Regions from separate parts of the Brevibacillus sp. B_LB10_24 genome, predicted to be linked through region 1. Evidence: riboswitches for the same ligand, from Rfam matches in the RefSeq annotation. Region 1 holds a riboswitch; each other region holds the start of a gene.
What was found. Region 1 has a riboswitch for cobalamin ahead of nrdI (class Ib ribonucleoside-diphosphate reductase assembly flavoprotein NrdI). Riboswitches for the same ligand answer to the same signal wherever they lie in the genome.
Positions count from the first base shown of each region.

Region 2: linked by a shared signal. The riboswitch ahead of ACI7RC_RS10290 (FecCD family ABC transporter permease) and the one ahead of nrdI (class Ib ribonucleoside-diphosphate reductase assembly flavoprotein NrdI) in region 1 are both predicted to bind cobalamin.
Region 3: linked by a shared signal. The riboswitch ahead of ACI7RC_RS07160 (ABC transporter substrate-binding protein) and the one ahead of nrdI (class Ib ribonucleoside-diphosphate reductase assembly flavoprotein NrdI) in region 1 are both predicted to bind cobalamin.

Region 1 is NZ_JBJQOQ010000009.1:18,027-22,236, reverse strand. Features, by position in the region: gene ACI7RC_RS10520 (aspartate aminotransferase family protein) at 1-107, shown strand, start outside; gene nhaC (Na+/H+ antiporter NhaC) at 157-1,599, shown strand; gene ACI7RC_RS10510 (hypothetical protein) at 1,678-1,923, opposite strand; cobalamin riboswitch at 2,015-2,212, shown strand; gene nrdI (class Ib ribonucleoside-diphosphate reductase assembly flavoprotein NrdI) at 2,373-2,732, shown strand; gene nrdE (class 1b ribonucleoside-diphosphate reductase subunit alpha) at 2,719-4,210, shown strand, end outside.
Region 2 is NZ_JBJQOQ010000008.1:155,635-159,844, forward strand. Features, by position in the region: gene ACI7RC_RS10275 (methyl-accepting chemotaxis protein) at 1-1,025, shown strand, start outside; gene ACI7RC_RS10280 (hypothetical protein) at 1,162-1,470, shown strand; gene ACI7RC_RS10285 (hypothetical protein) at 1,577-1,993, opposite strand; cobalamin riboswitch at 2,191-2,384, shown strand; gene ACI7RC_RS10290 (FecCD family ABC transporter permease) at 2,626-3,669, shown strand; gene ACI7RC_RS10295 (ABC transporter ATP-binding protein) at 3,666-4,210, shown strand, end outside.
Region 3 is NZ_JBJQOQ010000005.1:95,198-99,407, forward strand. Features, by position in the region: gene ACI7RC_RS07155 (FecCD family ABC transporter permease) at 1-482, opposite strand, end outside; gene ACI7RC_RS07160 (ABC transporter substrate-binding protein) at 484-1,458, opposite strand; cobalamin riboswitch at 1,631-1,841, opposite strand; gene ACI7RC_RS07165 (MBL fold metallo-hydrolase) at 1,929-2,876, opposite strand; gene ACI7RC_RS07170 (enoyl-CoA hydratase/isomerase family protein) at 2,889-3,713, opposite strand; gene ACI7RC_RS07175 (CaiB/BaiF CoA transferase family protein) at 3,736-4,210, opposite strand, start outside.

The DNA of each region.
Region 1 (4,210 bases):
TGACGCCGTTTCACAACATGGCCCTCATCTCATCGCAAACCAAGGCGGAGGACGTCGATACGCACACGAAGGTCTTTCGCGAAAGCGTAGAATCGCTGCTCGATTAGTCACGCCAAGGAGAACTGCAAGCGATAACATTCGAAGGGGGTTGATGAGATGGAGGACATTGAACCCAGAAAAGTCCCGCCGGTATGGGTGGGGCTGATCCCGATCGCGTTTATGATCGTATCGCTGTTCGTCGGCATCTTCGTCCTGGAGCTGGACCCGCATATTCCGCTTTTGGCGAGTGCGATCGTCGCGACAATCGTGGGCTTGTGTCTGGGACACTCGTGGAAAGAGATTGAAAAAGGCATGCTGAAAACGATCACCCTGCCGCTGCAGGCGATTCTGATCCTGATGATCATCGGCGCCCTGATCGGCTCCTGGACCGCCGGAGGGATCGTGCCGACCATGATCTACTACGGTTTGGAGGTCTTATCTCCGACGTATTTCCTCGTCGCCGCCTGCGCCATCTGCATGCTGGTATCGGTGGCGTCGGGGAATGCCTGGACCTCGGCTGGAACCATCGGGATCGCGATTATGGGCATGGCCGAAGGATTGGGGATTCCGATCGCCCTGGCCGCCGGTGCCGTCGTGTCCGGCTGCTATTTCGGCGACAAGGTGTCTCCCCTGTCGGAAATGACGAACCTGGCTGCGGGCGTCACCGGGATCGACCTGTTTGAACATATCAAGCATCTGATGTTTACGACCGTTCCGGCGATTACCATCGCGCTGATCCTGTACACGATTATCGGATTTACGTTGGACCATGCAAGCGACAATGCCGAGCAAGTGATGATCCTGCAAGGGCAGCTGCGCGAACTTTTTGTCATCAGCCCGTGGATTTTGCTCGTTCCTCTGACGGTCATCGTCATGCTGGTGTTTAAAATGCCTGCGATTCCCGGCTTGGTGATCGGAACGGTACTCGGCACGATCTGTACTGCGGTCGTGCAGGGCGCTTCCCTGAAGGAGGCCTTAAATACCCTGTACTACGGACATACCGCTGAGACGGGAATTGAAATGATCGACAGCCTGTTAAACAACGGCGGCATTGAATCGATGTTTTGGACGATCGCCCTGATCATGATTGCCATGGCTTACGGAGGAATCCTGGAAACGACGCGAATCCTGGAATCCATCGTCAACGCCATCCTAAAGCGTGTCAGGTCGACCGGCAGCCTGATCGCCACGACCGTCGGGACGAGTGTCACGACCAATTTCCTCGCATGCGATGCCTACCTGGCGATCATTTTTCCCGCCCGCATGTACGCATCCGAATACAAAAAACGGGGACTGCAGCTGAAAAACCTCTCCCGAACGGTCGAAGACGGCGGCTCCGTCACCTCACCGCTGTTCCCCTGGAACACCTGCGGAGCATTCATGTTCGCCACCCTAGGAGTCCACGCTTTCACGTACGCGCCATTTGCCTTTTTCAGCATCCTCAGCCCCATCATCGCAATCATCTACGGCTTTCTCGGGATCAAAATCGCGTACGAACCGAAAGCAAACCCCGCCGACTCCGCCACAATCACCCCGGCGGTCCAGGTGGAATCTACGTAACAATATCTCAAGCGCCGCTTATCTCCCACATCTGCCAACGGGAGTAAGCGGCGTCTTTACGCATCTATAACACTAAGGCTACGAGACGGAAGAAAAAAATGGAGCGAGCGCAGGCCTTGGCACGCCTACCCAGTCGTAACGGAAAAAAGCGGCACACGCTTGTCGACCAAATCCTACGTTGAAATACCTACAGTCCTTTTTGGTCGACGTGCCGCTTTTTGTAGTGGAGACGGCCACCCCCAGCTTCCCCGCTGGCGTGCCGCGAACGAGCGAGCCCATTTTTTTCTTCCGGACCACAATGTTCACCAAAGCCAAAGAACGCATCATCTCTCTCCCAAAGTGCAATCCTCCCCTCCAAACAGCGTGCCAAGTATTGACACCCTCAACATCTTGTTGTAAGGTAAATAAAGTCATCTACATATTGATACGGACAGGTGTCTTGCCAACAATATTTGGCAGAGACTTAAAAAGGGAAGCACGGTGCGATTCCGGCGCGGTCCCGCCACTGTAATAGGGAAGTTCCGTTCCAAGGTGCCACTGATCGCCGCGATCGGGAAGGCGGACGGAGCGATGACCCTTGAGCCAGGAGACCTGCCTGTTCGTCTGCACTCTGGTACCTACGGGAGATAGGGAAGGGTTCGCGCAGCTGGCCTGCAAGCCGTAGGCCCGTGCATCCTGTGGATTTTTACGCGCATCCGACCTCCTGCTAGTCGTCGGATGCGCTTTGCTTTTTCTGCAACAAACAGCAGTACATAAGGGAAGGATTGAGGGACATGCTGGTCGCCTATGATTCGAAGACGGGAAACGTGCGAAGATTTGTAACCAAGGCAAATGTGCGAAGCGTGCAAATCGACGCCAAAATGACGCTGGAAGAGCCGTTCGTACTCATTACCTATACGACGGGATTTGGCCAGGTGCCGGAGACGGTAAAAGCTTTTTTGCAGCGAAATCACGCCATGCTGCGGGGAGTTTCGGCCAGCGGGAACCGCAACTGGGGCGGAAATTTTGCCAAGAGCGCGGATGCGATAGCCGATCAGTACAAGGTTCCGGTTATTTCCAAATTCGAACTGTCGGGGACCAGTCGCGATGTGGAGTATTTTGTGAAAGAGGTGGCAGGGATTGCGGCACATTGAACTGAACAACCAATTGATGCAGCGTGGCAGTGACGGATTTTTCCAATTGGACAAAGATCGGGAAGCGGTCGAAGTATTCATGGAGGAAGTCCGCGCGAACACGATGCAGTTTGACAGCGTCAAAGCGAGAATGGACTACATGATCGACCATCAGTACTACGAAAATGTATACGAGCGGTACACCCCGGAGCAGGTGGAAGAGATCTTCCGCACCGTTCACAGCTACGGGTTCCAGTTTTCCTCCTACATGGCGGCGTCGAAGTTTTACAAAGACTACGCGCTGAAGACAGATGACAAGTCGATGTACCTGGAACAGTACCCCGACCGGGTGGCGATCGTCGCTCTTTCGCTCGGAGAGGGAGATTTTGAGCGGGCCAAACGTCTGGCTCAAGCGATGATCGAACAGCGCCTCCAGCCGGCTACGCCAACGTTTCTCAACGCCGGGAAAAGCCGCCGGGGAGAGATGGTATCGTGCTTTCTGCTGGAGATGGACGATTCGCTCAACTCGATCAATTACATATTAGGCACCTGCATGCAGCTCTCCAAAATCGGCGGCGGCGTCGCCGTCAACCTCTCCAAACTGCGCGGCCGCGGCGAGCCGATCAAAGGGGTGGAAGGCGCGGCGAAGGGGATTATGCCGGTCCTCAAGCTGATGGAGGACGCGTTTTCCTACGCCGACCAGATGGGGCAGCGGAAGGGATCAGGGGCGGCCTATTACAACATCTTCGGTTGGGACGTCATCGAGTTTTTGGACAGCAAAAAAATCAACGCCGACGAAAAATCGCGGATCAAGACGCTGTCGATCGGCCTGATCGTGCCGGACAAGTTTTACCAGCTGGCGGCGCAGGACAAGCCGCTCACCGTGTTTGCGCCTTACTCTGTCTACCGGGAATACGGACAGCACCTGGACGACCTTGACCTCGACCAGATGTACGATGAACTGCTGGCCAACGAGCGGGTCAAGAAGAAAACCGTGATGAGCGCCCGCGAGATGCTGACCAAGATCGCGATGATCCAGCTGGAATCGGGCTACCCGTACATCATGAACAAGTCGAACGCCAACAAGGCACACGCCTTGAAAGAGATCGGGTCGATCAAGATGTCCAACCTCTGCACGGAAATCTTTCAACTGCAGGAGACCTCGACGATCAACGATTACGGACTGGAAGACATCATCCGCCGCGACATCAGCTGCAACCTGGCCTCGCTCAACATCGCCAATGTGATGGAGCAAAAGAAGCTGCGGGAGTCGGTGCACGAAGGCATCGAGGCATTGACGGCAGTGAGCGACACGACCCGGATCGAAAACGCGCCGGGGGTGCAAAAAGCCAATCGCGAGCTGCACTCCGTCGGACTTGGCGCGATGAATCTGAACGGCTACCTGGCGAAGCAGAAGATCGCCTACGAGAGCGAGGAAGCCAAAGATTTTGCCAGAACTTTTTTCATGATGATGAACTATTACTCACTGGAGAAAAGCA
Region 2 (4,210 bases), on a different contig from region 1:
AGGGAGATTTTTCAGGCGGCGACATCCGGATCAAAAGCCGGGATGAAATCGGTGATTTGGCCCGCTCCTTCCAGCAGATGAAGGAAAATCTCCGCGTGCTGATCAGGCAGGTAGCGTTAAATGCCCAGCAGGTGGCTGCTTCTGCGGAGCAGCTGATGGCCAGTTCCGACCAGACGAGCAAAGCCGCCGGGCAAATCACTTTGACGATACAGGAAATGGCTGCCGGCTCCGATCAGCAGGTCCAGGAAGTGGAAGGAAGCGCAAAAGAGATCCAGGAGATGTCAACAAGCGCACAGCATATCGCGGCGAGCGCCGGTCACGTATCTGGCGTCGCTGCCGAAGCTTCCCGAAAGGCTGCAGACGGAGACCAAGCCATCCGGACGGCGGTGGAGCAAATGGAAACGATCAATCGGACGATGAGCGACTTGACCCGGGTTATCGAAGGGCTGCAGGGGCGCTCAACGGAAATCGGACAAATCATCGAAGTGATCACCAGCATCTCCGCTCAGACCAATCTCTTGGCTTTAAACGCAGCGATCGAGGCGGCGAGAGCAGGCGAACACGGACGCGGGTTCTCGGTGGTGGCCGACGAGGTTCGCAAGCTGGCGGAACAATCGACGGCATCGGCTCAGCAAATCGCTGACTTGATCAGCGCCATTCAGCTTGAAACCGGGGCGGCCGCCCAATCGATGCAGAGAGGCCGGCAGGAAGTGGAGAACGGGATGGGCGCGGTCCATCAGGCGGGGAAATCCTTTGCCCAGATTCAAGCTTCTGTCCTGGAAGTGACGAACCAGATTGAAGAAGTATCCGCTGCGTCCAAACAGATGGCGGCAGGAACGGAAAAAGTGGTGCAGACGTTTGAGCGCGTGCTGCAGCTTGCCGAGGGTTCGGCATCAGGCAGCCAGAGCATCTCGGCAGCCACACAGGAACAGCTGGCCTCCATGGAGGAAATCACTGCGTCTGCCGGCGCGCTGTCCAAACTGGCGGAGGAATTGCAGCAGCGCGTGGAAACATTCAAGGTGTAGCGGATAGGGAGGAACGGAAAAACATCGCGGGAGTTGCGATATTGATCTTTTTCATATTTTCTTTGATTATCTTTTCATATATAATACCTACACAAAACTATGGCACATTGAAAGAAAAATAGAAAGTTACGTTAACATGTACACAGCTCATGTTGCAGGCGAATTCAGGCAATTTACGTATGATTATAGTTGGGTTGAAGGGTTGCATTATTTTGATGCCTATGCTTCCCTATGCGAAGCTTCCGCGGCGCTATGCAAAAATGGAGACGTATATGGGATAGCCAGTCGTCTTAAACGTTTCGCTGAAAAAGATAATTTTGATAAACTAAGTTATAAAGATGCGCGGTATATAGCAGATTTTTTGGATTCGCTGTTAACAGATTCACCTCCCACTTCGGATGAAGTCTTCAAGTTTTTGGGTTATATTGTAGAACTTAGCAAGTAAGTAGATTCTTATGCGGTCTCGGGACAACCTTCGGTTTACCGTGGCCGCATCATATTTTCTAAGATTGGAAGCAGGCTGCCCTAATACGGGGGGAGTAGAAATGGAATCAGTCGGCGGGACGAAGGAATTTCTTGAACATCAACTTGACCAGCAGATCGGAAATCCAGAACATGGAGGAATTAATCGCGATCAGCCGCCAGAATGGCTGCGTATAGTGAAGGAAATCTAGAAAATTGTCCGCAGGGTGAGACGTGAAGGCCAGCGTAAAGGCAATGATAAAGGGTGAGAGCACCACAAATGTAAGCAGAATCTGCAGCATTCCCGAATAAACAGGGCCGAGATACCTTATATTCATAGCTAACAGGTCAGCCACTAATGAGACGGGCAAAGAAACAATCATGAATACGCTTGCCACCACAGCGCCGTAGATAAAGACAAAGACAGGCTCCTTAGACTGAATCCCGATGATGGAAACGGAAAGGACAGAAGCCAAAAGGACCGTGACGTATTTGCTCCCCATCAAGTCAATCCCCCCTCGGAAGGTTCTGCGAATCCTTGCATCCGTTGACATCTGAATTCCAACATTTCCCATACCCTTATAGTAAAACATTTGGAAGGATTTGCATATTCCTAATTTCCGACTGCCTATTGCTGGACGCACAGGTAGCAATCTTCCAAACTTTAGGGTAAGATAAAAGGAATGCAGGCACCAACCTACAATTTCATAGGATGCAGCCAGGTGCCCTTGTGGGAACAAGGGGTAACAGGGAATCGGGTGAAAGTCCCGAGCGGTCCCGCCACTGTATCCGGGGAGTTCTCTTTTCATACAGGCCACTCGATGCCACAACGTCGGGGAAGGCGAAAGAGCGCGACGATCCGGGAGCCAGGAGACCTACCTAGCATGCTCACACCAGCAATGCCTTCGCGGAAAGGAGAGGTGTACGGAAAGAAGCAACGATTGTTTGCCGCAGTTTGTTGTTTTTCTCATAAGATCCGGACCCGTAACCCCATCTGCCGAGATGGGGTTTTTTCGTATGTAGGCAAGCGAGAATTGCAGAAAGGAGCAAAAAATTGAGAAACCTGATACCCCAGCTATCTTCAAAAGGAATCGTACGGGCAAGCGGAAATGCCCGCCCGGCCCTTGTAAACGGCCGGATGGGGCTAAGGGGCGTCCTGTGGCTGCTGTTCGGGATGTTTTTGCTATCCGTGACGCTGGCCGTCATGCTCGGCCCGATCAAGATTGCCCCTGAGACGGTGTGGAAAATCCCCCTGTCCCATCTGCCCGGGATTGGACAAGCAATCGAACGGGATTGGACGAAGGCGCAGGAGCACATCATTTGGGATATCCGCTTCCCCCGTGTGCTGCTTGGGGCTGTGGTGGGAGCAGGGCTTGGCGTGGCCGGGGCGGTCATGCAATCCCTGCTGCGCAATTCGCTCGCCGACCCGTACATCCTCGGCGTCTCTTCCGGTTCGTCTGCTGCCGCCACATTGGTTATCATCTTCGGGGTACTTCCGTATTTCGGGCAGTACGCGTTGACTTTCGGTGCCTTTTTCGGTGCTCTCGTTTCTATGATCGCCGTTTACTTGGTCGCCCAGGTACGGGGAAGCATCAATACTTCTCGACTGCTCTTGGCAGGCATTGCCGTCTCAATGGTTTTATCTGCCGTAACCAACTTTATTATCATGCTGGCTCCGAAAGAACAGGGCATCCGGGACGCGATGTTTTGGATGATGGGCAGTTTCTCTGGCGCCAAGTGGGAGTACTTGACGATCCCCGGTTTGGCTGTGCTGGCCGGTACCGCGTTTTTGCTGTTTCAATACCGCGCCTTGAATGCCGTCTTGATGGGCGACGAAACGGCGAAAACACTTGGCATCAACATGGATGCGTTTCGAAAAACGCTTATTCTCGTCGTTTCGCTGCTTACCGGGGTCATCGTCGCCGTGAGCGGCTGCATCGGGTTTATCGGCATGATGATGCCGCATATTGCCCGGTTTTTGGTCGGCTCTGACCATCGGCGGGTCCTCCCGGTATGCGCCGGGCTGGGGGCGATTACCGCTATTTGGGCAGATGTTCTCGCCCGCCTGGTATTGGCCCCCCAGGAAGTGCCGATCGGTGTGGTTACCGCACTGTGCGGCGGGCCGTTTTTTATCTGGCTGCTGCGCCGGAGTACATATACCTTCGGAGGGGGAAGCAAATGAACGTGACAGTGGAACACGCTTCGTTTTCGCTGATGCAAACGCCTATTGTCCAGGATATATCCCTGCATGCCGCCTCGGGGCAATTTGTCGGCATCATCGGGCCGAACGGGAGCGGAAAATCCACGCTGTTGAAAATGATCTGCCGAATCCTGGAGCCGGATGCCGGAATGGTCAGTTTGGATAACCAGGAGCTAAGCCGATTGGCTTCGCGCTGCATTGCACAGCGGATGGCAGTCGTCAGTCAGGAGACGACGCAGATGTTTGATTTTTCGGTATGGGAAATGGTGCTGATGGGGCGGACTCCGCATAAACGCTTGTTCGAGCCGGATACCTCATTGGATGAAGAGATTGTGGACATGGCCCTGCAGCGCGTCGGCATGCTGGAGTACGCGGAGCGCAGCTTTATGAGTTTGTCCGGAGGTGAAAAGCAGCGGGTGCTGATCGCCAGGGCGCTGGCTCAGCAGGCGCAGGTGATCGTACTGGACGAGCCGACGAACCATCTGGACATCCGCTACCAGCTGCAACTGCTGGATCTGGTCAA
Region 3 (4,210 bases), on a different contig from region 1:
AGGATCAGCGTCTCCACCCTCATCTTTCCTTGCGAGCTCGCCAGTGAAAAAACGACGAACAGCGTCACCGAACCGGTCACAAACGCGGCGATCGGAACCGTCCACTGGCCGAGGATGGCCTGCAGCCCGAACAGGATGAGGAACGCCGCTCCTACGGATGCCCCGGAAGCAACGCCAAGCGTGTAAGGGTCAGCCAGCGGATTGCGCAGCACGCCTTGAAATCCGCAGCCCGCCAAGGCGAGCGAAGCGCCGACCAGGATCGCCAGGACGACGCGCGACAGCCTCACCTGTGTAATGATCATCTCTTCCGCTGTCGTCCAGGTGGGCTGGATCCACTGATCCGCCAACGGGAGTTGATGCAGGAGGATTTTCCAAACCTGCACCAGCGGCACGCTCGCCGTGCCGACCGAGAGGCTGATACTGGCGGAGAGCAGCAGCAGCACGAGGGCCCCTCCGCCGTACAGGAGAAGTTTTCTCTTCATTTTATTTCACCAGGTCAGGATGGATCGCCTTGGCGATTTCTTTCAGCCCATCGGTCAAACGCGGACCGACGCGGACGACCGGTGATTGCTCAAAAGAGAACATGCGATTGTTCTTCACGGCGTCGATCTGTCCCCAACCGGGACGCTTTTTGATGCCGTCCAGAATCACATCGCCGGCTCCTTCCCCCTCCGGATACAGGATGATTTCAGGATTGGCCTGAATGATGTGCTCGGGATCGATCTCGTACCAACCGCTCTTGTCCCCGCCGACGTTGATCCCGCCGGCTAACGAGATCAGTTCATCCAAAAATTCGCCTTTCCCCACCGTCCAGCCAGGGTTGTACTCGAGATACACTTTCTTTTTCGGCACGTCCTTCACGGCATCGACCACGCTCTGCTTGTCCGCCCGCATTTTTTCCGCCACGTGCTTGGCGTTTTGCTGCAAATTCATGATTTTCCCGACGGTTTCTATTTTTTCGATCACTTGGTCAACCGTTTTCGGGCTGGAAGCGTAGACCTTGATGTCATAAGAGCGCAGCTGCTCGATCGCCTTCTGATTCATGCTGGCGGAAGCGACAACCAGATCGGGCTGCAAGGCGATGACTGCTTCGACATTGGTATTCATATCGCCCACCTTCTCCTTGCTTTTCGCTTCTTCCGGGTAATCGCTGTATTGGTCGACACCTACCACCTTGTCCCCGGCCCCGATCGCAAACAGGATCTCTGTCTCGCTGGGAGCCAGTGTGATCACCCGCTTGGGCTCCTGTTCCAGGGTGATAGACGTATTCGTCCCATCGGTCAATGAAAGCGGATAGGTTGTTTCCGATTCCGGCGCTGTTGTTTCCGGCACAGCTTGCGGGGCAGTGTCAGTGCCGGGTGCCGGTGACTGGTTTGCGGGTGCTGAGCAGCCGAACAAGGTCAGGCTGAGCATCAAACAGATGAACCATAAAACGTTTGCTTGCATAATCTTGCGCATGATTTTCTCTCCCTTTCTCCTCTTCCAACAAGAAAAAGCATTTCTAATCGTGTTAGAAATGCTTTGCTGAACATTCGCCATTGCCTGATCAGATGCTTGGCCGCATACCTATTTCCAAGCGTTGCAAGGGTCGTGCCCGATCTCTAACACCAGCCTAAATCCGCGTAGGTCATCAGTGTCGCTGAAACAGGCAGGTCTCCTGACTTAGAGTCGAGCTTTTGCCGTCTTCCCGGCAGTACCAGTGACATGCTAGCAAAAGCTTACCGATGCGTGTGCCATCGGTGCTCACCACAGTGGCGGGTCCGTGTCGGCTTTTAACCGAACTTCCCAATTAAGCCGAAGCTAAAAATTTAGCGTTCAGCACCTGTTTCCTCCGATATGCGATTGTACAAGTAACTATATCACTCCGGCACCCACTTGTCTATGCCGGCTGGCAGCGGACGCAGCCGACCTTCACGGCGATCCGCCGTCTATTTCACTTGTTTTGACAGGTAATCGGCTAAACCCATGGCGCACACTTCCAAATCGATCTGCAGCACCTGGTAAACCGGATGGTCTTGCGGGACGCTGCGGCCGGTCAGGTGATCCCGCACGCGAGAGAGCAGCGCAGAGGCTATTTCGCCCTCTCCCTTTCCTTGTGCGGAAAGCTGCTTCGCTGTCTCTACGAAGATGGGCAGCCAAATCTTCATCTGACGATAAGCGTCATCGACATCTGTCGTCATTCCGTAGTGGCCAAAGTAGATGCGGTCTACCTGCAGGTCTTTGATCAGATCGATCGAGCGTTCCATCGCTTCCGGCAAAAACTGGTTAGGCGATGTAGAAGGCAGATACAAGGTACAACCTGCGTCTTCCACCTGATGGTAACGTATGCCAAAGGTGTCGCCGGTAAACATGCCGTTGCTCTTCGGATCATAGATGGAAAAGTGATGATTGGCGTGTCCCGGCGTATCGAAAAACTCGAGCGTCCGGTTTGGACCGATCTTCAGCGATTCGCGGTCTGCTTTCACCACGATCCGATCCTCCGCTACCGGAAGGATCGGATCGAACAGACTGTCGAATTTCTCCTTGTACACCGCTCTGGCTCCCTGGATCAGCCGCTCCGGGTTGGCGAGGTGGCGTGCTCCCTTCGGGTGGACAATCACCTGAGCGTCCGGGCACTCCTGCAGCAGCAGTCCCACTCCCCCGGCGTGGTCCAGGTGTATATGCGTCACGATAATGTATCTGATCTCTTCCGGCCGCAGCCCCAGTTCAAGCAGCCCCTTCAAGATGTAAGGAACCGACGGGCTGGCACTCGTCTCGATAATCGTCAGCTCCGGTTCCCGGAGGACATAGGTTCCGGTCCTGCCAGCCAGGCCGAGATCAAACCCGTCAATGAGAAACACATCATTTCCTAGATCAATTGGTTGGTTATCGCTCATCCTTGCCTCACCTCATTCTTCGTCTCTTCGCTCCTGCTCTCCGGTAAATGCCGGCGGCCGCTTTTCCCGAAAGGCCCGGACTCCCTCCAGATAATCTTGCGTAGTGAAGGCCAGTCCCTGTGCCATCGCTTCAGCTTGCAGAACCTGTTCCAACGTCATCTCGCTGCTGCGGTTCAAGATGGACTTGGCCATCCCGATGGCGGCACTGGGACCCTGCGCCAGGGAAGCCGCCATTTCTTCGGCTCTCGGCAAGAGCGCATCTGCCGTCGTCACTTCCAGCACAATCCCGTACGCCTGTGCCTCCCGGGCAGTAATCATCCGGCCGGAGAACATCAGCTCCTTGGCCCGTTGCAGCCCTACCAATCTTGGCAGGAAGAAAATTCCACCGTAATCCGGCACCAATCCTATTTTAGCAAAAACTTGTCCAAATGAAGCATTTTCCGAGGCGATCAGCAAATCACAGGCCAGGGCCAGGTTAAAACCGGCTCCGACTGCATAGCCGTTGACCGCTGCAATGACGGGCTTTTCCAAGGAGACGAGATCGAGCAGCAGCCGATGCGCCTCCTGCATATACCGCCTTGCCTCCGCCCCGCTCGGACTGCTGCCTTGGCTTGCGCCCTGGCCGGGAAATCCCTTGATGTCGCCGCCGGCGCAAAAAGCCGGGCCGCTCCCCGTCACAATCAGGCTGCGAATCCGGGCGTCCGTCCGCACTTCCTCCAGGGAGGCGCGAAATTCGTCTACCAATGCCCGCGACAGGGCGTTTCGGTTGTCGGGGCGGTTGAACGTGATTACCGCTACCCCGCCTTTTCGCTCAAGCAAAACAGATTGACTCTCCATTGTACCCCCTCCATTCGCTGGTTCAGATCATGCCGCGCCTTTTCCAGTCTGTCATCTGTTCCGAGGCGACAGACAAGACAGATCGAAAAACTTCTTCGGTATGTTCACCTGCTGCGGGCGGCGGTGCAAAAGCCATGCCGGACGTGCTCCGCCCCGGATCATAGCCGCCCGCAGAGGTATCCGTCTGAATCAAATCCCCCCATCGCTGTGTGTGCCGTACAAACGCCAAGACTTTTGCCTGCACGTGAGGATGCTGTATGACTTCGCCGATTTCCAGCACGGGAGTCAGGCAGCAATCCACTTTGTGGGAAAACTGCGACCACTCTGCCTGCGTACGGCTTTGAAACAGCTCCTTTACCTGCAAATACACGGGATTCTCTGAAGTCGCCCGGCTCACATGGGCGGCAATCCAGTCTTCCCGTCCCACTCCCCGGCAAAAATTCTGCCAAAATTTTTCCTCCAGCGCTGCCAAACCGACGAATTTTTGGTCTCGGGTC